3 regions of the Paenibacillus rhizolycopersici genome follow, and region 2 is predicted to be linked to each of the others. Evidence: riboswitches for the same ligand, from Rfam matches in the RefSeq annotation. Region 2 holds a riboswitch; each other region holds the start of a gene.

Region 1 (5,967 bases), on a different contig from region 2:
CATAGTTGTTGACGGCCAAATCCCAGATCCCGATAAACTTATGGGCCGGAATGAATTCGACTTTGATCTCCGCCGGTTGCAAGTGAACTTCGCTCATGTGATCCCGCTCCTTGATCCAATAATGATAAGGCGAGAAGACTTCCTGACGAATCGCTAAGGGAATGGGCCTTGGCGCCTTTCGGTAGGCCGCAGGGGTGAGCTGGAAAGCCTTCACGAACGCCCTCGTAAAAGCCTCCTGCGAGGAGAATCCATACTTTACGGCGATATCCAGAACCCGCTGATCCGTGTCGCGGAGCTCCATGGCGGCACGGCTGACTCTTCGCGTCCAGATATAATCCCGCAAGGTCACCCCCGTGTACTGGTTGAACTGTCTGGAGCAATAAAACGGGGAGTACCCTAGTGCGTCCGACATCTTTAATAGAGACGTCTCTTCCGTGATGTGCGTCTCCACCCAATCCACCATGCGTTGCACCGTCTCATTCCATTCGTACATGGAAGCCCTCCTCCTTTCACCCTGATCATATCACCGGGAAATTTCACAAATTTGATTCGAGTTGCAAAGCTGGAAACGCCGCTACAGATGAGTTTGCTCTAGGGGTGCAGGAGTTGCCTGTTCTTTGCGCTTTCTCATCGCATGCAATACGAACAATAGAATGAACCATAATGGAGTCAACAATAGGGCCGGACGCGTCTCATCCGCAAACAACATAATCAGCAGGATCGCCGCAAACAACGTGAGAACGGCATAATTGATAAAAGGGGTAAACGGCGCTTTAAACTTTGACTTGGCCTGCAGCTCCGGTTGCGTTCGCTTATAACGAATATGGCACACGAGCACCACGCCCCACACCCAAATAAAACAAATGGCACTGATCGTCGTCACGATGCCGAAAGCTTGCCCCGGGATCAGTTTGCTTAACAACGCCCCGACGGAAATGACCAGCGTAGAAATCAGCAGCGCGTTGCCAGGCACATGGTTCTTGTTCAATTTCGCCATCCGGGTAGGAGCTTGATTATTCTTGCTTAAGTTATACAAGATCCGGCTGGTCGAGAACATCCCGCTGTTACAAGCGGAGGCGGCCGAGGTCAAAACGACGAAATTAATGATTCCCGCGGCAATCGGAATGCCGACCAGACTAAACGTCTTCACGAACGGGCTCTCCGCCGGAGTCAGCCCCGTCCAGGGGTTAATGCATAAGAGGGCGATCAATGCGCCAACGTAGAAGAATAAAATTCGCAGCGGAATTTTATTGATGGCGGATGGGATATTTTTCTCCGGATCGGAGGTTTCCGCAGCGGATACCCCAACGAGCTCCACGCCAACATAGGCGAACACGACCATTTGGAAGGAAAGCAAGAAACCGGTTATTCCGTTGGGAAACAGCCCCCCATGCCCCCAAATATTCTTCACGGTTACGGCCCCAGCATCGGTCTTGAATCCGATGACCAGCAAAATCACACCGATGGCGATTAACACGAGAATCGTCACGACCTTAATTAACGCAAACCAAAACTCCAACTCGCCGAAATTTTTCACGGTCAATAAGTTAAGCCCCAGCAAGATGATCAAACAAATAACCGCCGGCACCCATTGCGGGATATCAAACCAATATTGCACGTACACCCCGACGGCAATGACGTCCGCCATCGCTGTCATGATCCAGCAAAACCAATACGTCCACCCGGTAACGAATGCAGCCCGCGGCCCAAGATAGTCTTCGGCAATGTCCGTGAACGATTGATAACCGGCCTTGGACAACAGCAGCTCTCCCAATGCTCGCATGACAAAAAATACGGCGATCCCCACAAGGAAATAGGCAAAAACGATGGAAGGCCCGGCCAGTTGGATCGCTTTCCCTGATCCTAGGAATAACCCGGTCCCAATCGTTCCTCCTATAGCGATCAGTTGAACATGTCGATTGGCTAAATCTCTCTTTAATTCTTGTTGCGCCACCCCTAACTCCCCCTTAATTCTTCATGATTGACTACATGTGAAATATTGAACAAATAACGCCAAAAAAAAAGAGATTGGATGCGCTCCAATCTCCGGATCATAAGAATAATAAATAACCTAAATAAACAATTATTTAGTACTCTTCTGTCCTTTTGCCTGAGATTGTGAACCCTTCGGCGCCGCGGAATCTCCGCAGTCTCTCCAGAAGCTGCTCCGACTATAGTGTGATCCATAGCCATCATAGCTTGCGAATTATTCAATTTTTTCAAATACTACTCGCGGATAAATATTTTGTCAATAACATTCCTTCCATTAGTTCTTCGGTCTTGTCATGCGTTCCATGATCAGGGCCACTCGGCGTCGGCTTACAAATCGGATCATTTGAGCCATAAACGAATTGGATCGGCCCTCGATGATAAAGCTTCGCCCTTGGTCAATCCCGCGAAATCCGGCCTGCACTACCTTTTCCGGTGTAGAGAGCTTGTTGCCTGCAGCCATGTCTGCACCACTGCCGACCGCATCGAAGAATCCTGTGTCGGTTGCCCCTGGGCACAGTGCAAGCACGCGAACGCCCCTTCCCCGCATTTCCGCCCACAGCGCTTCAGAGAACGAAATGACAAACGCCTTGGTTGCGCCATAAACGGCCGAATATGCACAAGGCATAAAGGCGGCCATCGAAGCTACATTCACGATGACTCCATCCCCTCGCTGCAACATATGGGGCAGCAAACGATGCGTAAGATCGACTAACGACGCCGAGTTCAGCATGATTTCCTCCTGCTCACGACCCGGGTCGAGCTCCTCGAAGCGTCCATGTGTACCGAACCCAGCATTGTTGATCAAAATATCGACCGTCAAGCCCAGTTCGGCAATTTGATCGGCTAGTTGACGAGGAGCATCTGCTTGGGACAAATCGCAAGCCAATACAACCGCCTGCACCCCGTACTGACGTTTAATATCCCCTGCAATGGCCTCCAATTTATCCTGGGATCTTGCGACCAGCACGATGTGACTGCCCCGGGCTGCCAATTGTTTGGCATATACTTTTCCGATCCCGGATGAAGCCCCGGTAACTAAGGCCAACTTATTCGAATATTCATACTTATTCATGAAATAACCTCCTCCTATGGACAACACTTCGTGTCTTCAATGATCTTCATCTTATCTTCGCCAGGAGGAGGCCAGCCACATCATGTTTATACTATTAATGGAATTACCCGGTAAAGGCGATCTCTTGTGGCAAGAGTCACGGAACTGAGACTATAATGGTCTTGGGGGGTGAAAAATGTGAATGTAAATCGGACCTCATCCGCATTGGGGGAATTCATCAAATCCCGTAGGGAACGGCTGCAGCCTTCCAACGCCGGGATCAAGCCACTTCCCGGACGTAGACGTACCCCGGGCCTGCGAAGAGAAGAAGTCTCCTATCTCGCGAATGTCAGCTTGACCTATTATACCTGGCTCGAGCAAGGCAGAGAGGTTAACCCTTCACCTGAAGTGTTATTAAATATCAGCAACGCTTTGATGTTGGACGAAGACGAGCGAAAATATCTATTCCGCCTCGCCAATCTCGACCCGGCCAGCGCTGGAGTTGTGCACCATCGCGAAGGGTCGGATTTTAGTTTCATGCAAACCATCGTCGACCAAATGGTGTATCCCTCCTTCGTTACAGACGAAGGCACGGATGTCATCGCCTGGAATCGGGCAGCTAAACTGATTATCGCCGATTTCGGCCGTCTACCCAAGAACGAACGGTATATGCTGAATGTCCTTTTTTTCAGTGCAGATTACCGTGAGAAGCTGGTGAATTGGGAGGAATTTGTCCGATTCAGTACGGCTACGCTTCGGGCCAACTTAGATCTATATCAAGATCATCCGCTGTACATGGAAAGATTAGAACGTCTGAAACGGCACAGCAAAGAATTTTCTCGTTTCTGGGAGCTGTATGAAATAAAACAAAAGCGGGTGTCCACCGCATTATTTCGTCTTCCGGGTGCCCAGATGATGGAGTTTAAGGTCCATTCCGCCTCTATCGATAACAATCCGGGGATGCATTGGTGTTTCTTTGTTCCCGTACCTGGAACGGGCACGGAAGAGAATTTATTGCGCATGCTGGAGCAGGCTGAGACGGATAATTAAGCTTTGCACCGCGGTAAAGAAAGGAGGAATGACCCATGGCCAGAAAACAATCCTACTCCCATTCGGAGCTGCTAGACCTAACGAAGCGTTTGGTGCTGGAGCGCGGTTATGACGGGTTTAATCTCAAGCTGCTCTCGGAACACTTGCCCGGTGCACGAAGCACGATCTATCAATATTATGCCAATAAGGATGAGATCATTGCAGCCTGTATGAAACGAAGCATTGGGGCCATCCTAGAGAAAGCCTCTGCCCTTGACGAAACCGACTCCATGCGAGCCCTTCAGGAGTTGCTTGACATCTACCTCGAGGAGTTCCAGTTGCATCAGCTCTTAGCCGATGCGTACAAAATCAAAACAACCGCATCGGAGGCCGCGCGCAGGGATATCGAATATGTGGAGTCCGCGCACGAGTTTCTTAAAGTCCAGCTCACCCGTCTGTTTCAGAAAGCCCAGCAAGAGAAGCACCTCAGAGAAGACATCCCCCTCCCTGTGCATGTCGGCATGTTCTTCAATCTCATCAACACGCCGAATATGATGAACGTTCCCGTCCCCGAGTGGAGCAGGATGCTGTTTCAAATATGGATGGGTGGGGCCAAGCAGTAAGGGCGAAGTCCTTCCATATTTTAATTTTGACACAGGTGTCAAAATGGTGTTTAATCAAGAGGTAGTCATGAAGTGATATCTGATATCCAATTTGACACTAGTGTCATAATACAGAGTGAGGAGCTGAATTACATGTTTTTAGCGATGAGAGAAATCCTGCATAGCAAGCTGCGATTTTCGATGATTGTCATTATTTTTGTCATGATGGCTTGGCTGGTCTTTATCCTGTCGGGATTGGGGAACGGGTTATCATCGCTGGCTGCGTCAGCGTTTAAGAATATGGAAGCCGATTATGTGGTCTTCGAGCAAGGCTCCCAGAATTCCATGAGTAAGTCTCTGTTATCCGATCAGTTGGTAGAGGAAGCCGAGAAACTGCCGAACGTCATTGCGGCAGCTCCTATGGGAAGCACGATGGCGACGGCCCTGAAAGGCGATAGCACGAAGAATGACGATAAAGTCGATATCGCGATCTTGGGCATCGTTCCCGGCAGCTTCCTGGAGCCGAAGGTCATCGAGGGCGATAAGCTTACGAATGATCAACGGACTGGCGTCATCGTCAATGTTTCGATGAAGGAAGAAGGATTTAAACTCGGAGATACGTTCAAATTGGACGGTTCGACAGAGGCTTTGACGATTATGGGGTTTGTTGAGAATCAAACCTATAACCATCTGCCGGCCGTATTTATTCCGATGCCGGAATGGCGCAACATTGCATTCGCCGCGCCCGGCTCCGACAAAGGGATTGAGGGTCCTGTCAATGCCATCATGCTGCAGGGATCCAAAATTGACCCGAATACCATCAGCGACAAGCTTGGGAATACGGATACCGTGACGCGTGCCAAAGCGGTACAGGGCATGCCGGGCTATAAGGAGGAGAATGGCACGATCCTCATGATGCTGGCCTTCTTGTTCGTCATCTCCGCATTTGTGTTGGGTGTATTCTTCTACGTCATGACGATGCAGAAAACGAATCAATTTGGCATTATGAAGGCGATCGGCGCGAAAAATGGATTCCTAAGCAAAGCGATCGTGTCGCAAGTGACGGTTCTCTCGCTTGTCAGCATTGTCATCGGGGTTCTTCTTGCGTATGGGACCGCGGCCATCATGCCTAAGGGGATGCCGTTCAAGCTGGAGACAAATCTTGTCGCGGTGTACTCGGTTGTCCTTCTGGTTATTGCGGTGCTGAGCTCCCTGGTATCGGTTCGTAAAATCACAAAAATTGATCCGCTTCAAGCGCTTGGGAGGGTGGAATAATGACGACAGGTTTGGAAA
Region 2 (5,967 bases):
ATTGGTCGATTTCGGCTTTGCTGCGCTTTTCCGTTACGGCGATCAACAGGTGGCCGCTCAGCTCGGGGTAGCTGCGGCCCAGGTCATAGCCGCCAATAAAGCCGGCGGTGAGAAAATCCTTCTGCAGCCGAACTGGATCGGCCTCCTTCGGCAGTCGAAGAACAAACTCGTTGAAGAACGGCGATTCAAAAGCTGCGCTGATACCGGGGATAGCGGTCAATTCTTTTTTTGCATAATGGCTTTTCTGCAAATTCAGCTCCGCAACCTCGGCCATTCCTTGCTTGCCCAATATAGACAGATAGACGGAGGCGGCCAGGGCGAGCAGCGCCTGATTGGAGCAAATGTTCGAGGTTGCTTTCTCGCGACGGATATGCTGCTCGCGGGCTTGCAGCGTTAGCACGAACCCGCGTTTACCGTTCCGGTCGGTCGTCTGCCCGACGATTCGGCCGGGCATCCGGCGCATGTGCGCCTCCGATACGGCGAAGAAGCCGCAGGTCGGGCCGCCGAAGGAGGGGGCCAGCCCCAGCGGCTGGGCATCGCCAACGACGATGTCGGCACCGAGCTTCCCCGGCGCTTCCAACAAGCCAAGCGCGAGCGGATTGCTGCTGACGATCAACAGGCTCCCATGCGCATGAGCCATTTCGCCGATGGCGCGGAGGTCCTCCAGGGAACCGAAGAAATTCGGGTTCTGAATCAGCACGGCGGCGGTGTCTTTCGTGATGGCCGCGGCGAGCGCTTCGCGATCGGTAACGCCTTGCGTCCAGCCGACCTCGACGATCTCAAGGTTTAAGCCATGGGCGTAGGTAGCGAGCACTTCACGGGCCTCCGGATGGACGGCGCGGGAGACGAGAAGCTGCTTACGCTTGGTAGCGGCAGTGGCCAGGTTGCCGGCCTCGGCCAAGGCGGTAGCTCCGTCGTACATGCTGGCGTTGGCGACCTTTAGACCGGTTAACTCGCAGATGTAGGATTGGAACTCAAAAATCGCCTGCAGCTCGCCTTGGCTGATTTCCGGCTGGTACGGGGTATAGGCCGTATAAAATTCCGAACGGGAAATGACATGCTGAATGACGGAAGGGATGTGGTGGTCATAAAGGCCGGCACCGAGAAAGCTGGCGAAACGATCGGTATCGGCATTTCGTCCGGCCAGTTCGGAGAAGTGCCGGGTCAATGCGTATTCGTCCAAACGCGGGGATACCGGGAGCTCGCCGTGAAAACGAATGCCCTCCGGAATGTCGCTGAACAGCTCCTGTACGGAGCTTGCGCCGATGGTCGCCAACATTTCCGATTCGTCTTGTTCAGTTAATGGCAGGTAACGGTGTTTTAACATCTGATTGCTACTCTCCTTTCACCGCTTAGCGGATAGGTTTCGGCGATAGAACGGCAACGGGATGACCTTGGCCTTCAGCCGCTTGCCACGGATGTCGATCTCGAGGATCGTGTCCGATTCGGCGTAACGGCTTGCGAGGATCGCCATCCCGAGGTTCTTTTTCAAAGTCGGCGATTGCGTACCGGTAGTTACCTCTCCAATCGGTTCTTCCGAGCCTTCGGCGAACACCGGATAATGCGTACGGGGGATGCCGCGATCGATCATTTCGAGGCCGACCAAGCGGCGAGGGATGCCGTCTCCCCGCTGATTGACCAGCGCATCGCGACCGATAAAATCACCTTGTTCCAGCTTCACGAACCGATTCAGGCCTGCTTCAAGCGGGGAGATATCCGGTCCTATCTCCTGCCCGTAGAGTGGCAGGCAAGCTTCGAAGCGTAACGTATCTCTGGCGCCAAGCCCGGCAGGGAGAAGGCCGTGCGCTTCTCCGGTTTCCATCAGCACATCCCAAAGTGCTTCCGCATGTTCAGCAGCCACGTACAACTCGAAACCGTCTTCACCGGTATATCCGGTGCGCGACAGCAGCACGGGAATACCGGCAATCCGCGCGTCCCGAATAAAGGTGAACGGACGCAAGGCTGAGGGGTCCATCCCTTCGCAAAGCGGGGATAGCAGAGCGGAGGAGAAGGGCCCTTGTACGGCGAGTAAAGCCGTCTCGTCGGACGCATTGCGCATCGTTACGCCTTCAGCGGGAAGGTGTCGCTGCAGCCAATCCCAGTCTTTTTCGATATTGGAGGCGTTAACCACCAACATGTATTTTGTCTGCTCTAGCTTGTAGATCAACAAATCGTCCACCACACCGCCATCAGGATAGCAGAGCAGGGTGTACTGAGCTTTTTCCGGCACGAGTAGGTCCACGTCGTTGGTCGTCATGCCTTGCAAAAAGCGTTCCGCCCCAGGCCCCTCCACGTAAAATTCGCCCATATGCGATACGTCGAATAACCCGGCGCGCTCGCGCACGGCTTCGTGTTCTTTCTGGATGCCGCTGAACTGCACCGGTAGCTCCCAGCCGCCAAAATCGATGCAGCGAACTCCTTCATATTTCGCATACCTGGAGTAGAGCGGCGTACGCCGCAAAGCGGATTCGGACATTACCATCACCTCGAAAGGGCCGGATCGGCCAATTTTGGGAAACCAAAAAAGGACAGGCCAAAGAAAATACCGTCAGTTTACCTAACGGATCTTCCTGGCTCTGTCCCTTGTACCTGAGAGTTACCCTGCTAAGGCTCTAAGACTTGCGCAGGTTTCCCCTTGGGTGATTCGCATGAGAGTTGTAAATGAACTACCTCTTAGCGAATGCTCTCCAGAGTTGCGTCCGGCAGAAGTCCTTTTGCCTGAGAGATTCACCGCATGGCGGCTTGCTCCTTCGGCGTTACAATATGGCCTATTGTAATCTCTCCCCCTGCCATCAATCGCAGCTTACACATCTCATTAATACTCAAAACCAGCCTCTATGTCAATAAAGTTATCATAATAATTTTAATATATTTCGTTTGTTGGAAAAGGTTACGCTTACATTTTGATAGACTCTATCATTTGTGTTAATAATATTGACATGAGAGCTAGGTTTGGAATAATCTGAACGAAGAAACATCAAGATCGAGAATCGGCAAGTTCAGATGTGGGACGATAGATCATCCGGAAAGAGGAGGAGCTAGTCTTGGCCAATGAGATCAGGGGAAACATGTGGTACAGCGATGAACATGAATGGGTGCTTGATTTGGGGGACGGTACGGTAAAAATCGGCATTTCCGATGTAGCTCAACATCGATTGGGGGATATTGTGTTCGTGGAGCTACCCGACCCCGGGCAGGAGATCGAAGCGCAGGACGGTATCGGTACCATTGAATCCGTCAAGACGGTCGCCGATTTGTTTACGCCGGTCAGCGGTACCGTGGTGGCAGTGAACGGAGAGCTGGATACCGCACCCGAACTAGTGAATGAAGAGCCGTACGACGGGGGGTGGATGGTACACATTCGTCTGAAGGAGGATCCGAACCTCGCGCTAGCAAACTTGATGGATGCCAAGGCGTACGCGGAATTTATCGAGAGATAAGTTGATTATTCATTCGCACGAATCAAAACTCGCGGCCAGCAATAAAGCGGAAGAACCGGATTTTCGATCGGCTTCGCCGCTTATCGCATGCCGCGAGTTGTTGTCATCAAATATGGCGCCCTTTGGAGGGTAAGAGCAGAGAACGGTACAGCACTTCAAACATAAACTCCAATGCTTCCAAATGACGTTTTGCCTCCCTGAGGCCGGAGCCCCAGGCATAAATCCCGTGGTTTTGCAGCAAAAACGCGGGAACGCGGGAATCCAGTCCGCCCGCAATTCGCTTCAGAATTGTTGAGAGTTCAGCGGCGTTCGGCAGGATCGGCACTCGAATCTCCGTGCTCGTCTCCCAGATTCCTATTCTTTTTAACAGCTCATTGCCCTTGAGTGGTACTCCGCCATCGGCGTTGAAATATTCACTAAGCAAATTGTTATATGCCGTATGTACGTGAACAATCGCGCCGCAGCCGGTCAACCGGTAAATTCTCGCGTGAACTGGCGTATCGGGGCTTGGTTTCAAACGGGTCGGCTCGCAGGGCTCACCCGCGGCATCCACGAACAGGACGCCTGCCCGTAGGGAAGACTCCTCTAACAGCTCCGGCCGTTCCGTCTCGTCGACCGTGACCGCAAACGTATACCGGTCCGGCGCCCAGCCGCCAATCCGCACCGACAAGCTTCCGCTGGAAGCGGGGAACCAGCCGCGGGCCAAGAATTCCTCCCGCAAGCGATTTACCGCGTCCAGTGCCGTTACTTTTTCTTCCCATGGGATGTCGCCGTTACTCATGCTGCCGTCCCCCTTTCGAACAAACCTTAAGCGAGACTCCGGCCTTCGGCTATCGTGATGCCTTTCCTATAGCAATGCCCGCTTCACGGCTTCGCCCATTTCCTTTGAACGTTCGGCAGCCCGGTGGACCGCAGCTCGTACGTTCGGCTGGAAACTGCCGGATTCCAGCACGCCAATCGCTGCTTGCGTCGAGCCGTTCGGCGAGGTGATGTCCGCACGCAACTTGGTGGGCGCTTCGCCGGTTTCCGCCATCATCAAGGCGGCGCCCAACACCGTTTGCACCGTCAGCTCGCGAGCTTGTTCGGCCGTTAAGCCGCCCTCGATACCGGCTTCAATCATCGCTTCCATCAGGTAATATACATATGCGGGTCCGCTCCCGGATACGCCCGTCAAAATTTCCATTTGTTCTTCGGGGATAACACTTACCATTCCGACCGCCTCGAACATCGACAACACCTGGGCGCGGTGCTCCTCGGTCGCTTCCGGTGAGAAGGAGATCCCGGTCGCTCCATGCCCAATGGAGGAGGAGGTGTTTGGCATCGTGCGAGCTACAGCAGCCTTCGTGCCGAGCAGGGCTTGAATCGTGGCGATGGACAAGCCGGCGATCAGGGAGACAATCAACTGACCCTCTCGTAAAAGCGGCCCAAGACCAGCCAGAGCTTCGCCGGCGTCTTTAGGTTTCATCGCCAGGACGATAATCGATGCATCCCGCAGATATACCCGCTTGGCGTCTTCTTCGATCGCCGTTTGGACTTGATAGGTTTGCGATAAGTAATCGAGCCGTTCTCGGTTCGAGCGGTTCAGCATGACAATTTGGCCCGCGCTGGCAACTTGCTTATGGAGCAAGCCGCGCACGATGGCTTCGGCCATCGATCCCGCTCCATAAAAACAGATGGTGGAGGCGGCTAAAGTAGGATTTGTTTTCATAGGGAATGACCTCCTAAAGAATATTGGGATAAAGGGGAGTATAGCTTGTTATTGCCGAATTTGCCCGTTCCCCTGAACGATATATTTGCTCGACGTGAGCGCGGTTAAACCCATGGGCCCCCGAGCATGCAACTTCTGGGTGCTAATCCCGATCTCTGCGCCGAACCCAAATTCAAAGCCGTCGGTGAAGCGGGTGGAGGCGTTATGATAGACCGCGGCCGCATCCACTTCCTGTTGAAACCGCTCGGCATTGGCGGGGTCTTGGGTGACGATGCATTCGGAGTGTTTCGTACCGTAGCGGGCGATATGCGCCATCGCTTCGTCGAGGCTGCGAACGATTTTGACGTTAAGAATATAGTCGTTGTATTCCGTAGCGAAATCCTCATCTGTGGCAGGTACAGCCCATGAGATCAGTCCTCTGGCTGCCTCACTGCCTCGTAGCTCAACGCCGGCTTCCTTGAAACGTTCCGCCAGCTCCGCCAAGTGGCGTTTGGCAAAATCTTCATGAACCAGCAGCGTTTCCATCGAGTTGCAGACCGAAGGGCGCTGGACTTTGGCATTCAACGCGATATCCTTTGCCATTACGGGATCGGCTGAGGCATCTACATACGTATGGCAGATGCCCGCACCCGTCTCGATCACCGGCACCGTGGCGTTTTGCACGACCGTTTGAATCAGCGAGCTGCCGCCGCGTGGGATCACGACGTCAAGGAGCCCGTTCAGCTTGAGCATTTCGTCGACGGAGGATCGACTCGGATCTTCGATCAGCTGTACAGCTTCAACCGGAACTCGGGTGCCCGCGAGCGCGACATGGATGAC
Region 3 (5,967 bases), on a different contig from region 2:
CGGAGGAGCGGATGTTCACGCCCGGTGCGGAAACCTCCGGTTTAACTTCATCGTAAGGCGAGGGGCCCCGCAACGAGAAGTCGGCCAAATTCCCGCTAATGTCCGTGGCGCCGGTGGCGAATGCCTCGGGATAGTTGGCCGGTGCGGCTACGGAACCGGGGCCGCCCGGGTTGAATTCATCAACGTTGCCCGCCGAAAACTCGGGGAAAATCTGCGCGCTTCGCCAAGCCTGCACGATCGGGCGAAACCATTCGTCGATGCCAGGTCCGCCGCCCCAGGAGTTGTTGACGACATCGGGAGCGAGCTCCGGATGGAGATTTCCTTCGGCATCCACCGGGGCCAGCAGCCACTGGCCGCCATCGAGGATGATCGCGTCCGTGGTGGAGGGGTTAAAGATGCGGACCGCGATCCATTTGGCTCCCGGCGCGACCCCAATCTGATTCGAGCCGTCCGGCTCCGAACCGACCATCGTTCCCATGGTGTGCGTGCCGTGGCCGTGGCCATCCGTCGGCAGTGAAGCATGGCTATGCGGATCATACCAGCTAAGCTCGGGGTCGACGATATTGCCCGAGGCATCAAATCCACGCCATTTGCTTCTCAAGGCCGGGTGGTTCAGCTCGACGCCGGTATCGAGGTTGGCGACGACGATGCCTGTCCCGTCGATGCCCATGTTCCAAACCTCGGGGGCATTGACTTGAGCGATATTCCATTCGACGCTGCTAGGCGTGACGGTGGAGGGGTCCTTGCTTGCACCGTCCAGCGGTGACGACTTACCGTCAGCCGGTTTTACGGATGGTGCCTCTACGGCAGGTTGCATTGCCGATTCTTTATGGATTTCGACCTTTTGCAAGTGACGCTCTTCATTCGGAAGGATCTTCTCCACTTCAGGAAAAAGGGCGATTTGCTCCAGTACCTCTTTTGTACTTGTCACCGCCATGGCATTTACGATAAAGTAGCTTTGGTAGTCTTTTACGTCTCCGGATTGCTGGGCTTTCTGCAAGTAATCCTCCAACGCGAATTGGCTGCGGGAGGCGGTTTCGCGAAGCGCGCTGACGACGGAGGTTCGAGCGGAAAGCTTCGCGGCGGAAGGTGTGGCTTTCTCCAGCGTGGCTTTCTGGAGAGCCAGTTTGGCGACCGAGGCCGTATCGGTTTGTTCTTTGAGTTTGACAAGGTAGGTGACGAAGTCGTCCTGCTTAAACTGAGTCTGCAATTTGGCGTCGATTTTGGCTTCAGCCACGTGAGGCGCGGTCGATTTCAAGCTGGTTTTTCCCGAAACTCCACTGCTGTCGGCGGAGGCTGCGGGAACGAGGGTCAACGCTAGAAGGATCGACATGCCAAGCGAGAAAGATTTGCGAAATCTCTTGAGATTTATCAACTTCTTCACTCCCTTTATGAGGTTTTAAGTGCAGCAGACATCCTTTGGCGGCCGCCCGGAGCAACGTTCAGCAAGGTCCGGACACGTTATGCCTGAAAACGGATCAAGCAAGAGCAAACGTCCCTTTGTTCATCACCTCCTTCATCAAAGTGGCTGATGCAAATGCGGGTACACCATGGTGGATGAGAAGTTGTAGTTGAAGCCGGATGCGGAGTGAGAGGCGTAACGGAAATCTAAGTGATCGTGATGTGAAGGAAAGTTGACGCGGAGTACACCTTATTTTCAACAATTCATAAAATAAGGTAAAATCTGGAGTTGTTGGGGATAGTATATATCTGTAAAATTAAGGATACAAGTGGTTCTATATGAAAAATAACCATATTTTCACATAAAAATAGGAAAATATGACTAAAATAGATTGACGAAATACGCAACGTTATGTGAGTTATCTTGACATCTTGCTAACTTCGTTTTACATTAATACAATTCATACAGGCGAATGAGGATGATGGGAGAGTCCGCTGGGCGTACCGCTAGGGTAAGCCGAGGAGCGGCACCGAAGGAGCAAAGGGCCGGTCCTGCAATCGGCAACCGAATCTCTCAGGTACAAGGACCATGATCGGACGCCACTCTGGAGAGAGCGATCAGCCACCCAAGAGGTACATGGATCCCGGGCCAATGGTTCTCCGGGAACATTAAACTTTCAGGTAACGGGGACAGAGCAGAAGGGCAGCGGCCTTTTTGTTCTGTCTCTTTTTCGTGATAGGCGGCTTGGTCATCTTGAATGTAAACAAGGGAGAGATTAATCCATGCGATTCAAAAACGTGTTCTCCATTATCGGTCCCGCGATGATCGGGCCCTCCAGCTCACATACGGCCGGGGCGGTGAGGATTGGACGATTTGCCCGTCAGCTGTTTGGAAGCGTGCCGGCGGAAGCGGCGATTTGCTTCTACGGCTCTTTTGCCGAAACGTACAGCGGACACGGTACCGATTTGGCCGTTGTTGGCGGCATCCTCGATTACCGCACGGACGACGAGCGAATTCGTCATTCGCTGCAGGACGCCGAAGAGCAAGGGGTCGAGGTGACCTTTACCACAGGAGTACAGCCGGGAGCTCATCCGAATACGGTAAAAATAAAACTAACCGGCCAAGACGGTCGGCATACGGAGGTGACGGGCGCTTCCATCGGGGGTGGGACGATCGTCATCCGCAGCATCGACGGATTTGAGGTGAAGAGCTCGGGCGAGCTGCCGACCCTGGTCGTATCCCATGCCGATCGCCAAGGAGTTCTGGCGGGCATTACCGCCTTGTTCAGCCGGGAGTACGTGAATATCGGCTACATCATTACCGATCGGAAAGGACGCACCGGCGAAGCATTGACCGTGGTGGAAGCCGACTCGCCGATCCCATCGGAACTGATGAAGGCGATTGAGTCGCTGGAGCATGTCAACCAGGTTGCTTATATCGATCTGACGAGATAAGAAAGGAGTGGGCAGGATGCGTTTTAGAAATTTGCGGGAACTGGTGGGGTTGTGCGAGCGGGAATCCCAGACGATATCCGGCATCATGATCCAGGATCAGGCGGCGGAGAGCGGGCAATCGGAGGCTGAGATCCTGGCCGCCATGGGCGAATACTATCAAATCATGAAATCGGCGGTACGCAAGGGGCTGACGGAGGACATCGTCTCCACAAGCGGTCTGACGGGCGGCGATGCCAAACGAGTCGAGACCTATCGAAGCCGTGGTGAGGCCTCCGTCGGCGACATCGCTTGCCAGGCCATGGCCTATGCGCTGGCGGTGTCGGAGGTTAACGCCTCGATGGGGCGGATCGTCGCTACGCCGACGGCGGGCTCCTGCGGCATCATCCCGGGCGTGTTCGTCAGCGCCCAGGAGCGCTTCGGCTGGGAAGATGAGCACCTCGTGCGCGGGTTGTTCAGCGCCGGGGCCATCGGCTACGTGATCGCCAACAACTCGTTTATTTCCGGCGCGGAAGGCGGCTGCCAAGCCGAAATAGGTTCGGCGATCGGAATGGCAGCCGGGGCGATGGTCGAGTTGCGCGGTGGGACGCCGGAGCAGGCGGTGCACGCCGTCGGCCTCGCGCTCAAGAACACGCTGGGCTTGATCTGCGATCCCGTCGGCGGCTTGGTGGAGATTCCCTGCATCGTACGCAACGGCTTCGGCGCGGTAAACGCACTGGCAGCCGCCGATATGGCGTTGGCCGGCGTACGCAGCGCAATCCCATCGGACGAAGTCATCGACGTGATGCTGGAGGTCGGGTCGGCGATGCCCAGCCGCCACCGCGAAACCGCGCAAGGCGGGCTGGCACAAACGCCAACCGGTCGCAAAATTATGAAGGAGCTGCGGAGTCGTAAGAAGTAAAATGTCACCTGTCTTTCTAAATCCAAGCGCCGCGGCCTGCAAATCGGGTTGCGGCGCTTTCTGTTGGATCTATGTCATAGTTAAACGATTTACCCGAGGTTACGTTCATGTATAATTTGCTTGTAGGAATGACCGGAAGGAAAGGAAGTACGGAATCATGACGAGCATTCTGATTGTTGAAGATGATGTGGGCTTAAACAAAGGGATCGCATTGACATTGGCGAGGGACGGAGTCGCCGTGGAGCAGGCCTATGATCTGGCGGGGGCGGAAGAAAGGTTTGCGGCCGGCGGGATCGATCTGGTGCTGCTCGACGTCAGGCTGCCGGACGGAAGCGGCCTGGACTTTTGCGCCAAGCTTAGGGAAGCTTCTCGGGTGCCAGTCATCTTCCTGACCGCGAACGATATGGAGTCCGATATCGTGATGGGCTTCGAGATGGGAGGGGATGACTACATCACGAAACCGTTCAGCCTAATGGTGCTGCGGTCTCGGGTGATGGCTGTGCTTCGGCGCTGCGACCCCAGCCGCGAGGATAAAGTGAACATCGGTTCTCTTGCGTTTGACTTTGGCAAAATGGATTACCGCAAGGAAGGCGCAGCCATCTCGCTTAGTGTGACGGAACAAAAGCTGCTGAAAGCGCTCGTGAACCACCGGGGACAAGTCCTGCCCCGGGAGCAGTTGATTTATCTCGTATGGGGGCAAGATTCCGAATTTGTGGATGAAAATGCGCTGACCGTCACGATCAAGCGATTGCGGACTAAAATCGAGGAGGATCCCGCTGCGCCCCAATATATCAAGACGGTTTACGGCTTGGGATACCTTTGGGCCGATGCGGGGGTGCAGACATGACAACCGATGGAGCGACTAACGGAGAGCACGGACTTGCCAAGTTCGCAGCACGTCACATTCCTCCGCGGACGGATGGACTGACCGGTTCACCGCGCCGGAATGGGTTGGCCTTCGATTGGGTTTACGTAGCCTACGGTGCGCTGTTTGTCCTGTTCGTGCTGGGCTATCCGCTGGCTTCCTGGGTATGGGCGGGGGAAGTGTTTACCCCGCCGATTTGGATCCCCATCGTTTTCGCGGCGGCGTTGCTCCTCATAGCCGGTTCATTCGCCTGGACGTTGCGGGCCAGGTCCGCAAACGCCATCCGTGCAGCATATGAGATCGTGGATACCGCGATCGCGGGTCAACAGCGGCTCACCGGTTATGAAGAGACGGAGCTTTCCGCGCTCGAGAACAAGGTGATCCGTTATGTCGAGCTGGCCCGGGCGCGCGAAGAGGAGGTCGAAGCGGAGCGGGGCCATCTTCAGACGCTTCTCTCCGATATTTCACATCAAACGAAAACGCCGCTATCCGGCATTATGCTATACGGGGAACTGCTGGGAGAAGTCCCGAATTTGGGCGAAGAGGCCCGCCAGTATGCGACTCAGATCAAGGCGCAGGCTGCCAAGCTGGATTGGCTGATCGGGTCCTTGGTCAAAATGTCCCGGCTCGAGGCGGGGATGATCGCTCTGCAAACCATCGTATCGCCGCTGATTCCAACGATTACGCAAGCGGTCTCTCAGGTTTATGCAAGCGCAGAGCGCAAAGGGATCCCAATCTCAATTAACTGTGACCCGGTTATCTCGGCAAGGCACGATCCGAAATGGACGGGCGAAGCGTTGTTTAACCTGCTGGAAAATGCAGTCAAATACAGCGCCGCTGGGAGCGGCATGCATATTTCGGCGCTGGCGGGCGAAATGTTCGTCCGCATCGATGTTGCTGATCAGGGCATGGGGATCGCGGAGGAAGAATGGAACGATATCTTCAAGCGTTTCTATCGTAGCAAGCAAGCGGCCCAGCAGGAAGGCGTCGGAATCGGCCTGTATCTGGCCCGGGAGATTATCGCGGCGCAGGGCGGGTACCTTAAGGTGTCGTCCAAGCTAGGCGAGGGTTCGGTATTCTCTTTATTTTTACCTAGCCTATAAGTGAAAATGATGGATTATGTCGATCTTGTTATTTTTCGGACATCCGAACGAAAGATTCGTTTGCTACAGTAAGTCCTGTACGAATAAGGTACAGGATTTTTTGTTGGGAGGTAGAAACCGGTATGCCGATCCTGCAAGTTGAAGAGTTAAAGAAAACGTATGGCCTAGGGTCTAACGCCGTCCAGGCGCTGAATGGGATCACGCTAAGCGTGGATAAAGGCGAATTCGTTGCGATCGTTGGCACA

Evidence for each region. Region 2 has a riboswitch for glycine ahead of gcvT (glycine cleavage system aminomethyltransferase GcvT). Riboswitches for the same ligand answer to the same signal wherever they lie in the genome.
Region 1: another riboswitch for glycine. It lies ahead of IM700_RS21250 (amino acid permease); the one in region 2 lies ahead of gcvT (glycine cleavage system aminomethyltransferase GcvT).
Region 3: another riboswitch for glycine. It lies ahead of sdaAB (L-serine ammonia-lyase, iron-sulfur-dependent subunit beta); the one in region 2 lies ahead of gcvT (glycine cleavage system aminomethyltransferase GcvT).

The regions. Positions count from the first base shown of each region.
Region 1 is NZ_JADCNN020000030.1:35,007-40,973, forward strand. Features, by position in the region: gene IM700_RS21245 (helix-turn-helix domain-containing protein) at 1-493, opposite strand, end outside; gene IM700_RS21250 (amino acid permease) at 575-1,954, opposite strand; glycine riboswitch at 2,089-2,169, opposite strand; gene IM700_RS21255 (SDR family NAD(P)-dependent oxidoreductase) at 2,267-3,064, opposite strand; gene IM700_RS21260 (MmyB family transcriptional regulator) at 3,242-4,093, shown strand; gene IM700_RS21265 (TetR/AcrR family transcriptional regulator) at 4,129-4,695, shown strand; gene IM700_RS21270 (ABC transporter permease) at 4,828-5,949, shown strand; gene IM700_RS21275 (ABC transporter ATP-binding protein) at 5,949-5,967, shown strand, end outside.
Region 2 is NZ_JADCNN020000005.1:24,455-30,421, reverse strand. Features, by position in the region: gene gcvPA (aminomethyl-transferring glycine dehydrogenase subunit GcvPA) at 1-1,327, opposite strand, end outside; gene gcvT (glycine cleavage system aminomethyltransferase GcvT) at 1,346-2,476, opposite strand; glycine riboswitch at 2,575-2,693, opposite strand; glycine riboswitch at 2,697-2,796, opposite strand; gene gcvH (glycine cleavage system protein GcvH) at 3,045-3,440, shown strand; gene mtnB (methylthioribulose 1-phosphate dehydratase) at 3,547-4,221, opposite strand; gene proC (pyrroline-5-carboxylate reductase) at 4,288-5,148, opposite strand; gene IM700_RS07115 (glutamate-5-semialdehyde dehydrogenase) at 5,197-5,967, opposite strand, start outside.
Region 3 is NZ_JADCNN020000001.1:283,372-289,338, forward strand. Features, by position in the region: gene IM700_RS01195 (S8 family serine peptidase) at 1-1,375, opposite strand, end outside; glycine riboswitch at 1,875-2,001, shown strand; gene sdaAB (L-serine ammonia-lyase, iron-sulfur-dependent subunit beta) at 2,185-2,856, shown strand; gene sdaAA (L-serine ammonia-lyase, iron-sulfur-dependent, subunit alpha) at 2,873-3,754, shown strand; gene IM700_RS01210 (response regulator transcription factor) at 3,912-4,601, shown strand; gene IM700_RS01215 (sensor histidine kinase) at 4,598-5,722, shown strand; gene IM700_RS01220 (ABC transporter ATP-binding protein) at 5,845-5,967, shown strand, end outside.